2 regions of the Priestia sp. FSL R5-0597 genome follow, and region 1 is predicted to be linked to the other one. Evidence: a T-box and tRNA genes for the amino acid it is inferred to sense, from the RefSeq annotation. Region 1 holds a T-box; the other holds one or more tRNA genes.
The links. The T-box of region 1 lies ahead of serS (serine--tRNA ligase). A T-box ahead of a tRNA ligase gene usually reads a tRNA of that ligase, here a tRNA-Ser.
Positions count from the first base shown of each region.

Region 1 (7,971 bases):
GTCAGGTGGGCAGTTTGACTGGGGCGGTCGCCTCCTAAAATGTAACGGAGGCGCCCAAAGGTTCCCTCAGAATGGTTGGAAATCATTCGTAGAGTGTAAAGGCACAAGGGAGCTTGACTGCGAGACCTACAAGTCGAGCAGGGACGAAAGTCGGGCTTAGTGATCCGGTGGTTCCGCATGGAAGGGCCATCGCTCAACGGATAAAAGCTACCCCGGGGATAACAGGCTTATCTCCCCCAAGAGTCCACATCGACGGGGAGGTTTGGCACCTCGATGTCGGCTCATCGCATCCTGGGGCTGTAGTCGGTCCCAAGGGTTGGGCTGTTCGCCCATTAAAGCGGTACGCGAGCTGGGTTCAGAACGTCGTGAGACAGTTCGGTCCCTATCCGTCGTGGGCGTAGGAAATTTGAGAGGAGCTGTCCTTAGTACGAGAGGACCGGGATGGACACACCGCTGGTGTACCAGTTGTCTTGCCAAAGGCATCGCTGGGTAGCTATGTGTGGACGGGATAAGTGCTGAAAGCATCTAAGCATGAAGCCCCCCTCAAGATGAGATTTCCCATAGCGCAAGCTAGTAAGATCCCTGAAAGATGATCAGGTTGATAGGTCAGAGGTGGAAGCGTGGCGACATGTGTAGCTGACTGATACTAATCGATCGAGGACTTAACCAAACTTTTAAAAGCATAAGCTTTACTCAGCAAACTGTTACCTAGTTTTGAGAGAGCAATCTCTTGTCTGGTGGCGATAGCGAAGAGGTCACACCCGTTCCCATACCGAACACGGAAGTTAAGCTCTTTAGCGCCAATGGTAGTTGGGACTTTGTCCCTGTGAGAGTAGGACGTTGCCAGGCACTTGAAAAAAGACTAGCTATTTTAGCTAGTCTTTTTTTGTGTGTTCATTTAAGTAACAAGAAATTAAGTAAGGAATCTTTTGAGCTGTAACCTCAAGGAACCTCAAGATAAATGGATAATCTTTCGAAGAGTATGTATGCAATAATTCATACCACCACTCTGTTTCATAACGTGAAATCATACTTAAATTATAAAGTAATAAGTAATGTGCCAACATCTCAGGGAAATATAAGCAGCTATCTTTTTCCAACGGTGCATGCAGCGTGTTAGCTTGGAAATTGTACATAAAAGGTGAACAATTATATAAACAGCTTGAAGGGTCAAGAATACATACCTGATCTTCTGACAAAGACAATGATAGATGGGAACGCTCTTTTAAAAAAGAATAGAGTCTTTCGTGATTCATATGATAACACCGTGTAACTTGTTCAGGAATAGGCAAAGAGGTAGCTGGAAGCGATCCAATAGTTGTTAAATGGGAAGATGGCCTCGTGCCCAAATTTAAAAATAATGTATCTAATTCCGGTACACAAGACAACAGATAATTCATTGTATATTTACTACCTTCTAGTTGTTTCACATGAAACAATTCTTCTCCTACTTGTGAAAATAAACCGCTTTTTTGAATCTTAACTTCATCATCTAAAAAATCATAACTTTGTTTTTTTCTTTTTCGTGTTGATACTCCATGTGCTAACACCGCCGTATTTTCGGGATATACGGGGTTTTGTGTTAACAAACAAGCTTTTAACAGCTGTGACATTCCATAAAATAATAAAACGGGTTGAACTGATACAGGAGATTGTGCCGCAACTTGATAATAATTTTTACTGTGTTCCAAATAATAAATAAATGGGTAACTGTTTTTAAAACTATGTTGCTCTGCATCGCTATAATTCAATTTTTGATAGCGCTTTTTTAAAAAGTCTTGTACAAAAGGAACGGAGAAAAATAAATTGTAGGACGTCCAAACATCATTAAATTTATGCAACTAAATCACCTTTTCTTTTTATTAGAATTATCTGATATCTAGTGAAGTTATTGACAGGTACATATCTGCTTGTTAATCTACTAATAATATTCTGTCGTTTAAAGGAGGATTCTATAATGTGGGAAAGCAAATTTTCTAAAGAAGGCTTAACATTTGATGACGTTTTACTGGTGCCAGCAAAATCTGAGGTACTACCTAAAGACGTTGATATGAGTGTTGAACTAACAAAAACATTAAAATTAAAGGTGCCGTTCATCAGTGCAGGAATGGATACAGTTACAGAAGCTGAAATGGCTATTGCGATGGCTAGACAAGGTGGTTTGGGTATCATTCACAAAAACATGTCGATTGAACAGCAAGCAGAACAAGTTGATAAAGTAAAACGTTCTGAAAGTGGTGTTATCACGGATCCTTTCTTTTTAACTCCTGAAAACCAAGTATTTGCTGCTGAACACTTAATGGGCAAATATCGTATCTCAGGTGTGCCGATTGTCAACAACGAAGAAGAACAAAAACTAGTTGGAATCCTTACAAACCGTGACTTGCGTTTCATCCAAGATTATTCAATGCAAATTGCTGACGTAATGACAAAAGAAGAATTAGTTACTGCTCCAGTAGGAACGACTTTAGAAGAAGCAGAGAAAATTCTACAGCAATACAAAATTGAAAAGTTACCTCTTGTAGATGACAATGGCGTATTAAAAGGCCTTATCACAATTAAAGACATTGAAAAAGTAATTGAGTTTCCAAATGCAGCTAAAGATCAACAAGGTCGATTATTAGTTGGAGCAGCTGTTGGCGTAACAGCTGATTCAAATGTTCGTATCGAAAAATTAGTACAAGCTGGCGTTGATGTTATCGTTATTGATACAGCGCATGGACATTCACAAGGCGTTTTAGATACAGTGCGCAGCATTCGCGAGGCATATCCAGAATTAAATATTATTGCTGGTAACGTAGCAACGGCTGAAGGTACAAAAGCATTAATTGAAGCTGGAGCAAACGTAGTAAAAGTAGGAATTGGACCTGGTTCAATTTGTACAACTCGTGTTGTCGCTGGTGTAGGCGTTCCACAAATTACGGCAGTATATGACTGTGCAACTGAAGCTCGTAAGCACGGGGTAGCTATTATTGCAGATGGCGGTATTAAGTACTCTGGAGATATCGTAAAAGCACTTGCAGCTGGTGGACATACAGTAATGCTAGGAAGCCTTCTAGCAGGAACGACAGAAAGCCCTGGCGAAACAGAAATCTACCAAGGAAGACGCTTTAAAGTGTATCGTGGAATGGGCTCTGTGGGAGCTATGGAAAAAGGAAGTAAAGATCGATACTTCCAAGAAGATAATAAAAAATTAGTTCCAGAAGGTATCGAAGGCCGTTTGCCTTACAAAGGACCTGTAGCAGATACTTTATATCAAATGATTGGTGGTTTACGCGCAGGAATGGGTTACTGTGGTTCAGCTAACTTAGAAGCGTTACGTGAACAGGCACAATTCATCCGTATGACTGGAGCAGGCTTAAGAGAAAGTCACCCACATGATGTACAAATTACAAAAGAATCTCCTAACTATTCTATGAGATAATCATGAATGTGTAAAAAACACGTTTCCTTAATAGGGAAACGTGTTTTTTATGTCATTAATCATGAATGTAACAGTACTTCTTTATCTATTTTTTTAAATTTTAGTATGATAAAATTACATTTATGTGAGTTTACGTTTGGAGGGTATAGAGTGAGAAACGCAGTACAGAAACAATTAATTTGTGTCATTGCTGTTATGTTAATGGCCAGCGTATTTTTTGTCTCTACACAAGCATCAGCTGCTTCTAAAACAGATGATATTGGCGTTGAAGCAGACGCAGCCATTTTAGTAGAGGCAAGTACGGGGAAAGTGCTATACGGGAAAAATACGGATGCTTTATTAGGTATTGCAAGCATGACAAAAATGATGACGGAATACCTAGTATTAGAATCCATAAAAGATAAGAAATTATCTTGGGATCAACGTGTGCCAGTTAGTAAATATGCAGCTAAAATTTCTCAGGATTATGGATTATCAAATGTACCATTAATCGAAAACCAAAAATATACGGTAAAAGAATTATATGATGCCATGGCTATTTATTCAGCTAATGGAGCAGCCATTGCTTTAGCTGAAGCTGTCAGTGGTTCTGAAGAAGGTTTCATTAAGTTAATGAATGAAACAGCAAAAAAATTAAATATGGGTGAATCAAAATTTGTCAATTCTACAGGTCTTTCTAATTCCTTGTTAAAAGGGATGTATCCAAAAGGAACAAAGGAAGAAGATGAGAACCTCCTATCTGCTCGGGCAGTTGCTACTCTTGCTTATCACTTGATTCATGATTATCCAGAATCTTTGGAAGTAGCCAAAACTCCTTCCAAGATGTTTAGACAAGGGCAACAAGGCGAAACAAAAATGAACAATTGGAATAAGATGCTCCCTGGTTTTTCAGCTGCATACAGCGGCGTAGACGGCTTAAAAACTGGTCATACAGATTTTGCAGGTCAATGTTTCACTGGAACTGCAGAGCGTAACGGGGTAAGATACATAACAGTTGTAATGAATGCCAAGGAAAACGGCAAGTCTACAGAAGCTGCTCGTTTTTCTCAAACGAAAAAGATATTGGATTATGCTTTTAGTCATTTTCAGTTAAAAGAAGTAGTGCCTGCTAACGGCGAGATTAAAGGGCATGAAACAATTGATGTTGCTAAAGGAAAATCAAAAGAAGCTTCCGTTTCTCCAAAGAATTCGGTAAAAATTATTACCGAAAAAGGTCAAAAAGATCATACTAAAATCAACTTTAAGTTAAACGATAAAGTTATGAACGATCAAAAAGTTGTTGCTCCTATTAAAAAAGGAGAAACAGTTGCTTATGTAAGTGCAACAAACAGCAATCTTAAAGATCTAGGCTATGTAGGAGGCCAAACTACAGATAGCATGACGCCGGTCGTGACAAACGAATCTGTTGAAAAAGCTGGATGGTTCTCTCTCGCTATCCGCAGTATTGGTAACTTCTTCAGCGATATTTGGATGAATGCTGCAGATACAGTGAATAACTGGTTTTAATGATAACTCAAGAGAAAGAAGAGATACTACAAGGGAGTATCTCTTTTTTTTATTTTTAGATTTGTTTGTATATAATCTATAAATTAGATAGGAATTTTCCGAAAAATACGGTAAAATAGACACTAAGTTTTGAATTTTGTATATACACTAAAAATTATTGTGAAACACTTGATACAGGAGGAAGACAAACATGAATAACATTACAGGTACTGATCGTGTAAAACAAGGAATGGCGGAAATGCAAAAAGGTGGCGTTATCATGGACGTGATCAACGCAGAGCAAGCAAAAATTGCAGAAGCAGCAGGCGCTGTTGCCGTTATGGCATTAGAGCGTGTTCCAGCTGATATCCGTGCAGCAGGCGGCGTGTCTCGTATGGCAGACCCAACAATTGTTGAAGAAGTGATGAATGCTGTGTCCATTCCAGTTATGGCAAAAGCTCGTATTGGCCATATTGTTGAAGCACGCGTGCTAGAAGCGATGGGTGTAGACTACATCGATGAAAGTGAAGTGTTGACTCCAGCTGATGAGGAGTTTCATTTAAATAAAAATACATTTACGGTTCCATTTGTGTGCGGTTGTCGTGATCTTGGTGAAGCATCCCGCCGTATTGCTGAAGGAGCTGCAATGCTTCGTACAAAAGGCGAACCAGGGACAGGAAACATCGTGGAAGCAGTGCGTCATATGCGCCAAGTAAACGCTCAAGTACGTAAAGTTGTGGGCATGGACGAAGATGAGTTAATGACAGAGGCAAAACTATTAGGCGCGCCTTATGAGCTATTACTACAAATTAAACGTGAAGGTCGCCTACCGGTTGTAAACTTTGCAGCGGGCGGTGTAGCAACACCAGCAGACGCAGCGTTAATGATGCAGCTTGGAGCAGACGGTGTGTTCGTTGGTTCAGGAATTTTTAAATCCGACAACCCTGAAAAATTTGCTCGAGCAATCGTTGAGGCAACAACGCATTATCAAGATTATGAACTCATTGCAAACTTGTCAAAAGGATTAGGAAGTGCAATGAAAGGAATTGAAATTTCATCATTATTACCAGAAAACCGCATGCAAGAGCGTGGATGGTAATTTAAAGGGAGTTTTGACAAAATGGTAAAAGTAGGCGTGTTAGGATTACAAGGTGCCTTTCGCGAGCATGCACAAGCATTAGAAGCAGCAGGCGCTGAAGCCATTATCATTAAAAAAGTTGAACAGCTAGACGAAATAGATGGTTTAATCCTACCGGGCGGCGAAAGCACAGCGATGCGTCGTCTGATTGACAAGTATGACTTTATGGAACCTCTTCGCCAGTTTGCACAAGCAGGTAAACCGGTGTTTGGTACGTGTGCGGGTTTAATTTTACTTGCAGGACAAGTTGTTGACCGTGAAGAGCCCCATTTAGGTGTTATGGATATTACGGTAGCTCGAAATTCATTTGGGCGCCAACGAGATAGCTTTGAAGCTGCTCTAAATATTAAAGATATTGGTGAAGATTTTATAGGCGTATTTATCCGTGCTCCGCATATTGTAGAAGTAGGAGAAAACGTTGAAGTCTTGGCAATGCATAACGACCGAATTGTTGCAGCAAGACAAGGTCAATTCTTGGGATGTTCGTTTCATCCAGAATTAACAGATGATGCTCGCATGGCTCAGTATTTTGTAGCAATGGTTGAAGAAGCTTCGAAAAAACCTGTATAAATGAATTGCATCTTGTAAAGACTTGTAGTACATTATGATTAATAAAAATGATATTGGTATAAAGCGTTGATAGGAAATAGTAATAAGATTTTTGATTTCAAGAGAGTCGATGGCTGGTGTGAATCGATAATCAATTCTTATGAATCCGTCCTGGAGCAAGCTGTCGAAAAAGTAGTAGGCAGTTTCGGTTCATCCGTTATCTGGTTTAAGAGGAAGGCTTATTTTAGCTTTCAATTAGGGTGGCAACGCGGGTAAACTCTCGTCCCTTTCATAGGGATGAGAGTTTTTATTTTGCCCTTTTATACTAAAGGAGGTACTCAGTATGTTAGATTTAAAATTTTTACGTGCTAATTTTAATGAAGTAAAAGAAAAGCTCAAGTTTCGTGGTGAGGACTTAACGGACTTAGGTCGCTTTGAAGAGTTAGATGCAAAACGCCGTGAGCTAATTGCTCAAACAGAAGAGTTAAAAAGCAAGCGAAATGAAGTATCACAGCAAATTGCACAATTGAAACGTGAAAAACAAGATGCTGATCATTTAATCGTCGAAATGCGTGAAGTAGGAGACCGCGTAAAGCAATTGGATGAAGAGCTTCGCAGCGTTGAAGAAGAGTTAGAGCTATTGCTGCTTTCAATTCCTAACGTTCCACATGAAAGTACGCCTGTAGGTGAAACTGAAGATGATAACGTAGAAGTTCGCAAATGGGGAGAAATTAAACAATTTGATTTTGAACCAAAACCGCATTGGGATTTAGGAACAGATTTAAATATTTTAGATTTTGAAAGAGCTTCGAAAGTAACGGGAAGCCGCTTTGTATTTTATAAAGGGTTAGGTGCAAGATTAGAACGTGCTCTTATTAACTTTATGATGGATTTACATATGGATGAGCATGGTTATGAAGAAATCCTTCCTCCATATATGGTGAATCGTACAAGTATGACAGGAACAGGGCAGCTTCCTAAATTTGAAGAAGATGCATTTAAAATTAAAGAAGAAGATTATTTCTTAATTCCTACAGCTGAAGTACCAGTTACAAATTTACATCGTGATGAAATTTTAAGCGGAGATCAGCTTCCAATTGCTTATACAGCGTATAGTGCTTGCTTCCGCTCAGAAGCAGGCTCTGCAGGAAGAGATACACGTGGGCTTATTCGTCAGCATCAGTTTAATAAAGTAGAACTTGTTCGCTTTGTTAAGCCAGAAGATTCTTATGATGAATTAGAAAAATTAACGGGCCATGCTGAAAAGGTTCTTCAACTATTAGGTTTACCTTACCGAGTTCTAAGCATGTGTACAGCTGACTTAGGTTTCACAGCAGCCAAAAAGTATGATATTGAAGTTTGGATTCCAAGTTAT
Region 1 is NZ_JBBOUZ010000001.1:13,341-21,311, forward strand. Features, by position in the region: rRNA gene MKX72_RS00050 (23S ribosomal RNA) at 1-670, shown strand, start outside; rRNA gene rrf (5S ribosomal RNA) at 734-849, shown strand; gene MKX72_RS00060 (YaaC family protein) at 876-1,841, opposite strand; gene guaB (IMP dehydrogenase) at 1,958-3,424, shown strand; gene MKX72_RS00070 (serine hydrolase) at 3,575-4,930, shown strand; gene pdxS (pyridoxal 5'-phosphate synthase lyase subunit PdxS) at 5,121-6,008, shown strand; gene pdxT (pyridoxal 5'-phosphate synthase glutaminase subunit PdxT) at 6,030-6,617, shown strand; T-box leader at 6,675-6,887, shown strand; gene serS (serine--tRNA ligase) at 6,940-7,971, shown strand, end outside.

Region 2 (8,004 bases), 4.3 Mb from region 1:
TAGCAACTCATATGAATACGTTTGTGTTTGTGAATTAGTCGTGATATAAATTCCATCCTTTAAAAAACCAATTGCATGAGCAGGGGAATGAAACCGTTCAATAGACTGTGAGGGGTCTAAGATAAAAGCGGTACCGTTTACTTTTTTTGTGAAAGGTTGGCTTGACGTAAGCTGTGAATTTGAAATAGAAAAAGAAGAAACAGATTTCGGGAGATCTGTAGTCGCGGTATGATAGCCGTTTACAATCGTCAAAGTCATAAAGAAAAATGTAGGCAGCAAAGAAATGAATGTTAAAAACAGCACAAAGCCAATTGTTTTATTCGTATGCTCAAAGCGAAGCGACCTTATTTTTTGAAAGGAAGTAAAACTCCATGCTATCTTTTTCAGCATGCTCATTGTAAAGCCTCCTATTATTGAAAATTCTGATTATACCTTATTTTATAGCGGAAATTTAAGGTTTACAATAGATTTTAGAAAACGTTACCAATTACAATGGTGCGATGGAGCGTTTTGTCAAAAGCATTTCTTTATATGTACAGATTTTGCTGTCATTGTTTTTGGGGGTTATTACGGGCAGTTTGAGGACTGTGCTGTTAATAGTGCAGTGGTACACTCGAAAATCGTTATCTGAAGATATATTCGAAAGTAAAATAAAGGAAGGTCTCGTGGTGCAAGGTCTTTCTTTATAGGAGTGGTTATTGTATGATAAATAGTAATAATAAAAAGGATAGGTGCGGGCATGGCTATTTTATGTTGGGCATTAGTTATCATTAGCTTTGTTGTATCGTTTGTTGGGTTGGTTTATCCCATCATCCCAAGCGTGCTATTTGTAGCGCTAGGATTTGTCATATACGGTTTATTTTATGATTTTAGCTCCTATAGCTGGTTATTTTGGGTGATACAAGGATTGTTAGTTGTCGCACTTTTTTTAGCAGACTATATCGCTAATATTATTGGTGTGAAAAAATTCGGAGGCACTAAAGCAGGCGTTTGGGGAAGTACAGTTGGATTGCTTGTGGGTCCGTTTGTTATTCCGGGATTTGGAATTATTTTAGGGCCGTTTATCGGAGCGATTGTAGGAGAACTGATTGTTCATCGGACCACAATTAGCAACGCAGTAAAAATTGGAGTAGGTTCGGTTATTGGCTTTTTTAGTGGCGCTATCTCGAAAGGATTTATTCAACTGTTGATGATTGCCTATTTTTTATACGCTGTTTTAAAATAATATATTGACTTTAGGCCAGAAACATGTTAAATTTTTAATGTCGCTAGTAAATGTTATATTGTTCCACAGTAGCTCAGTGGTAGAGCTATCGGCTGTTAACCGATCGGTCGTAGGTTCGAGTCCTACCTGTGGAGCCATGGCGGTGTAGCTCAGCTGGCTAGAGCGTACGGTTCATACCCGTGAGGTCGGGGGTTCGATCCCCTCCGCCGCTATTTTCCAATTTACGTTTGTGACATACATAATTCATATTGTTCCACAGTAGCTCAGTGGTAGAGCTATCGGCTGTTAACCGATCGGTCGTAGGTTCGAGTCCTACCTGTGGAGCCACGTGGACCCTTAGCTCAGCTGGTTAGAGCAGACGGCTCATAACCGTCCGGTCGCAGGTTCGAGTCCTGCAGGGTCCACCATTTATAGGGTTGGAGGAATACCCAAGTCCGGCTGAAGGGATCGGTCTTGAAAACCGACAGGGGTGTTAAAGCCCGCGGGGGTTCGAATCCCTCTTCCTCCGCCATACTATTGTCTATTCAAAGCTTCTTTTGAGAAAAAGAAGCTTTTTTTATGTTTAAAAGAATAGCGAATGGGAATTAGGTAAATATAAATCATGGATTAGGTACTTTTTATTTGAAAGAGTAGGGTAAATTTGCTAATCTAAACGTATATGGTGCTTTTGCGCCAAAATGCTTACATATTTTGAAGGAGGAATTATTCATGGCTTACAAATTACCAGAACTACCTTATGCATACGATGCACTGGAACCACATATCGACAAAGAAACAATGAATATTCACCACACAAAACATCACAACACATATGTTACAAACCTAAACGCTGCTGTTGAAGGCAAAGCGGATTTAGAAAGCAAAAGTATTGAAGAGTTAATTTCAAACTTAGATGCTGTTCCTGAAGATATCCGTACAGCAGTACGCAATAACGGTGGCGGTCATGCGAACCACTCATTATTTTGGACAATCCTTTGCCCTAACGGCGGCGGTGCTCCAACTGGTGAATTAGCAGACGCTATCGCTAGCAAATTCGGCAGCTTTGATCAATTCAAAGAAGAATTTGCAAATGCAGCTAAAACTCGCTTCGGTTCTGGCTGGGCTTGGTTAGTTGTAAACAACGGCAAATTAGAAGTAACAAGCACACCAAATCAAGATAGCCCATTAATGGAAGGCAAAACGCCAATTCTTGGTCTAGACGTTTGGGAGCACGCTTACTACTTAAATTATCAAAACCGCCGTCCAGATTACATTTCAGCATTCTTTAATGTTGTAAAATGGGACGAAGTTGCTAAGCGTTACGACGCTGCAAAATAAGCTGAAGACGTATTTAAGAGCCAGTAAAGTAATTATTACCTTTACTGGCTTTTTTGTTTTCCAATTCTTTTACATATCTCCTTTTCTTTTTCACACACTAGGTGTAGAAGAGAAAAGGAGTTTTTTGATATGCCTTTATTAAAAAAAGTAGTTGGAGATGTAGAAGTTAGTAAAGATTTACTTTTGCTTTTAATTATAGGCGGTCTTTATGCCTTGGCTATTTCAATTTCCAATTCGTTTGTTAACATTTATCTGTGGAAACAATCAGGCGAATTTTCGGATCTCGCTATTTATAATTTAGCGGTAGTGGTGCTTCAGCCCCTTACGTTTATTTTAGCAGGTAAATGGGCCAAACGAATTGACCGGGTTGTGGTTTTAAGGTTAGGCGTATCTTTTTTAGCTGTTTTTTATATCGCTGTATTGGTCAGTGGAGCTAACGCAGCCGAGTATTTAGTATTGCTTGGTGGACTGCTGGGTATAGGATATGGCTTTTATTGGCTAGCTTTTAATGTGCTAACTTTTGAAATTACAGAACCTGATACAAGAGACTTTTTTAACGGATTTTTAGGGATCTTAAACTCTTTTGCAGGGATGATTGGTCCTTTAGGAGCGGGCTTTGTTATTTCCGCTTTGTATGAATCACTTGGATATAAAATTGTGTTTGGTGTATCTCTGCTATTGTTTGTCGGTGCCGTTGTGCTTAGTTTTTTTATTACAAGACGCGCAGCTGAAGGAGTATACAAATTTAAAGAAGTGTGGGCTGAACGAAAAGTCAACAAAGACTGGAATCGAATATTACAGGCTCATTTCTTTCAAGGATTGCGTGAAGGTACGTTCATTTTTGTCGTATCCGTCATGGTATTTATTACGACGGGAAGTGAATTAGCTTTAGGAACTTATGGACTGGTGAATTCAGCGGTGGCGTTTGTAGGATACTATGTAGCCTCAAGATTTATTAAGCAAAAAAATCGCCTTCGATTTATTTTCACCGGGGGCCTCCTTCTCTATGGAGCAGTCTTTTTGCTTATCTTTAACTTATCGTATCCAAAGTTAATTATATATGCTGTTTGTATTGCCATTGCCTATCCTATTTTGTTGGTTCCATTCATTTCTCTAACGTACGATGTGATTGGACGAGCAAAGGACGTTGTTTCAAAAAGAATCGAATACATTGTTGTCAGAGAAGTATTTCTGAATATTGGGCGCGTTGTTTCCATATCTTTATTTTTAATAGCCGTACTATTTTTTGATGAAGCAAAAAGTATTCCCGTTTTATTAGCTATTGTTGGAGCAGGGCATACGATCATTTATTTTTGTGTAAGACATATCTCACAGCCTCTGCACAAAAAAGAAACGACTGTTGCTCCTCCAGTATTAAATGAAGGAGACGGAGAGTCTCCAGCTTAGAGTATTATCAGCTCCTTCATTTGTACTATGGAAAATGCCTCGCTTTTCTTTTAGAATAAATACGTTGTGTAAATAGGCACCTGCCAGGTGTCTATTTATTTGCTAAATGTCTGATTTTATGGTGTTATGGTATATATGTTTTATAAAGTGTAGGTGTTGGTATGAAAAAGAAAAAAAGAAGAAAAAGTCACGTGCCTTTTCGTGTGAACTTACTTTTCTTGACCGTATTTGCCCTATTTTCCGTATTAATTTTGCGGTTGGGACTTGTTCAAATTGTGTACGGTGAGAATTACGAACGAGAAGTCGAAAAAACACAGGACGTTACAGTCAGTACGCCTGTTCCTCGAGGGAAAATGTACGATCGGTATAACCGCGTAATTGTAGATAATACCTCTTTAAATACGATTACATATACTCGTTTTCAAGGAAATACAGCTGAAGAAAGGCTGCGCATCGCTAAAAAGTTAGCCACTATGATCGATGTTCCTTACACCACAAATGTGATTGATATTCCAGAAAATAGAAAGAATAAAGATGCTAAAAACGTGGTAAAAATTACAGAACGCGACATGAAGGATTATTGGATTATGCTTCACCCTAAAGAAGCGGAGCAGAAAATTACGAAAGCTGATCGTAAAAAAGTTCAAGATGGTGAAATGACTGATGACGAACTGTATCAACGTCAGTTAGACCGCATTTCTAAAAAAGATTTAGAAAGTTTAAAGAGTGATTTAGAAGTTCTAGCTATTAAGCGCCAAATGGAGGCAGGTTATTCTAACACCCCGCAAATTGTTAAAAGCGGTGTGACAAATGAAGAGTATGCCGTTGTAAGTGAGCATTTAGATGAACTTCCGGGTGTTGATACAACAACGTATTGGGATCGCTCATACCCAGAAAACAGCACTCTCCGTACTTTGCTTGGAAATGTATCCTCTGCCAACGAGGGTCTGCCCAAAGATAAAGTACAGTATTACTTATCAAGAGGCTATAGTCGAAATGACCAAGTTGGGACGAGCTATTTAGAGAAGCAATACGAAGCTCAGCTCAGCGGTCAAAAAGAAAAAGTCCAGTATGTAACAGATGATAAAGGAAATCTCCTTGATACAATTCAAGTGTCGAAAGGCGAACGCGGCAGTGATTTAGTTTTAACTATTGATATGGAGCTTCAAAAAGCGGTAGAAAAACAAATTACGGACCAGCTTTTAGCCAAAAAGAAAATGAAAGGAACGCAGTTTTTAGACCGTGCTTTTGTGATTATGATGGATCCTCACACAGGAGAAATCTTAACAATGGCAGGTAAAAAATACACCATTGATAAGAAGACTGGGGTACCTAAAATAGAAGATTTTGCATTAGGGAATATTTCAACATCTTATACAATGGGCTCTGTTGTAAAAGGGGCAACGGTTCTAGCTGGCTTAGATTCAGGAGCTATTAAGCCAAACACAGTGTTCGTTGATGAACCGTTAAAAATTAAAGGAACACCAATTAAGAAATCAGCTGAGGCTGAGGGGTTAGGACCCTTAACGTATTCATCCGCGTTAAAATATTCATCCAACGTATTTATGTTTAAAACGGTAATGGCGATGGCTGGATTAAAGTACCACAAGAACATGACTTTACCGATTAAACCTGACACATTCAGCGAACTGCGTTCGTACTACAGTCAGTTCGGCTTAGGCGTATCAACAGGCATAAACCTCGATAACGAATCAACAGGTGTACAAGGCGGAAGCAATGTTCCAGGTACAGCGCTTGATTTAGGAATTGGCCAGTATGATACGTACACGCCGCTGCAGCTTGTTCAATATACTTCTGCAATAGCTAATGGAGGGTATCGCATCAAGCCGCAGCTAGTAAAAGAAATCCGAAAGCCAACGATAAAAACCGATGAAATTGGCGGTACGCAGCATTCATTTGAACCTGATGTGTTAAATCGTATCACGATGAAAGAAGAATACATTAAAGATGTTCAAAATGGCTTTAAGCGGGTTACGCAGGAACAAGGCGGTACAGGGTACGCAGCTTTCCATACAGCGAACTATAATCCTGCTGGTAAATCTGGAACGGCACAAGCCTATGAGAAAAACCCAAGCGGAGGGGATCCAATTAAAGTTAATAATTCAAACTTTGTGGCCTTTGCTCCGGCAAATGATCCTGAAATTGCAGTAGCTGTCGTGGTACCATCGGCATTTGTGCCAAGTGCACCAAATACCATTACAAAAGAGCTTGCTCGTTCTGCGCTCGATACGTATTTTGATTTAAAGAAAAAAGGTGAACAAGAAGTAAAAGATCAAGAAGAGAATCAACAGGCTGTCATTGCAAACGACGCCAATTAAAGAGGCTGGGAAAAAGCATATTAGTTGAAGTAAGATCCGAACGACGTTGATTAAGAATTAACGCTGTTCGGATTTTTTTATTGAGAGGGTGAACGTAGATTTCATGTAAGTAGGTGCTTTAAGCGGTTGATTGGAGGGCAGGGCGAAGACTTCTGCCGGAAAAGCGGAAGAAGTGAGACCCCGCAGGAGCGGAAGCGACAACGAGGCTCACCGGCCGCCTGCTTGCACGGAAATCAACAGTGGTGTCAGAAGAAGTGATTCGTACTGGCTTATTTATCTAATTTACTTATCTTTATATCAAATTAATTTAGTTATGTCTCAACCTCTTCTTTTTTGTTAGAAATCTTTACATATATGGTTTTTTATTGAATTTAAGGGTCGTAAGAACTAGTTTTTTACCTAAAAAACACGCAGATAGGCCTTCATTTACAAAAGCTTTACATTGAGTTAAAACACAATTAATAGTCGGCTATTATTCTGTAAGTGTAAGGATTAATAGAAATGATCAAAATAAGGGGAAGCGTTCGGCTTCTCGTATGTATTTACACTAATAGTAAACAATAGATATTAAATAGACATAGAGAGACTTTTATTGTGCTCAAAACGGTTAAAGACGATGAAGGAGGATTATCCAATGGCAATAACAATGGAATTGACTAACAAAGAAAAAGTAAATACTCCGCAAACAAAAGAAATTGTATATAAAACAAAAGGTTTGAATTTATGGTATGGCAACACACATGCCTTAAAAAATATTGATTTAGACATTCATGCTAACGAAGTTACCGCGATCATCGGTCCATCGGGCTGCGGAAAATCAACATATATTAAAACGTTAAATCGTATGGTAGAAATGACGCCAATTGTCCGTACATCAGGTGAAATTGAGTATAGAGGAAAAAATATTTTTGATAAATCGTACCATGTGGAAGAGCTGCGCACGCAAGTAGGAATGGTTTTCCAAAAACCAAATCCGTTCCCAAAATCTATTTATGATAATATCGCGTACGGTCCAAGAATTCATGGCGTTCGCAACAAGAAAAAACTAGATGAAATTGTTGAAAAAAGTTTACGAGGAGCAGCTATTTGGGACGAAGTTAAAGATCGTTTGAATCAAAATGCGAATGGGTTGTCAGGTGGACAACAGCAGCGTATCTGTATTGCGCGCTGTTTGGCTATTGAACCCGACGTTATTTTAATGGATGAGCCTACTTCTGCACTCGATCCAATTTCGACATTAAAAGTAGAAGAGTTAGTACAAGAATTAAAGAAAGACTTCAGCATTATTATTGTTACACATAATATGCAGCAAGCGGCACGTATTTCAGATAAAACAGCATTTTTCTTAAATGGAGAAGTGGTAGAGTACGCAGAAACAGATAAAATCTTCTCAATGCCATCTGATAAACGCACAGAAGATTATATTACAGGTCGTTTCGGTTAAGACATACAAGGAGATGGGATGAGTGGTTGTACGCGAAAAGTTTCATGGTGATTTAAAGATATTACGTGAAAAATTATTAGAAATAGGGCGCTTAACGCATGAGGCGTTATCAAAATCAATTGAAGCGTTGCAAACAAGTAACGTTGAGCTGGCGCTAGAAATTATCGACGGTGATTCATACGTGGATGACTTAGAAGAAGAAATTAATGACCTAGCTATCCTACTGATTGCAAAGCAGCAGCCCGTGGCTATTGATTTAAGACGTATTATTG
Region 2 is NZ_JBBOUZ010000001.1:4,311,505-4,319,508, reverse strand. Features, by position in the region: gene MKX72_RS22830 (DUF1189 domain-containing protein) at 1-396, opposite strand, end outside; gene MKX72_RS22825 (DUF456 domain-containing protein) at 740-1,225, shown strand; tRNA gene MKX72_RS22820 (tRNA-Asn) at 1,288-1,362, shown strand; tRNA gene MKX72_RS22815 (tRNA-Met) at 1,364-1,437, shown strand; tRNA gene MKX72_RS22810 (tRNA-Asn) at 1,478-1,552, shown strand; tRNA gene MKX72_RS22805 (tRNA-Ile) at 1,556-1,632, shown strand; tRNA gene MKX72_RS22800 (tRNA-Ser) at 1,644-1,736, shown strand; gene sodA (superoxide dismutase SodA) at 1,934-2,542, shown strand; gene MKX72_RS22790 (MFS transporter) at 2,672-3,949, shown strand; gene MKX72_RS22785 (peptidoglycan D,D-transpeptidase FtsI family protein) at 4,111-6,288, shown strand; gene pstB (phosphate ABC transporter ATP-binding protein PstB) at 6,935-7,732, shown strand; gene phoU (phosphate signaling complex protein PhoU) at 7,755-8,004, shown strand, end outside.
Region 2: it has a tRNA-Ser gene. The T-box ahead of serS (serine--tRNA ligase) is inferred to sense a tRNA for this amino acid. The anticodon was not compared.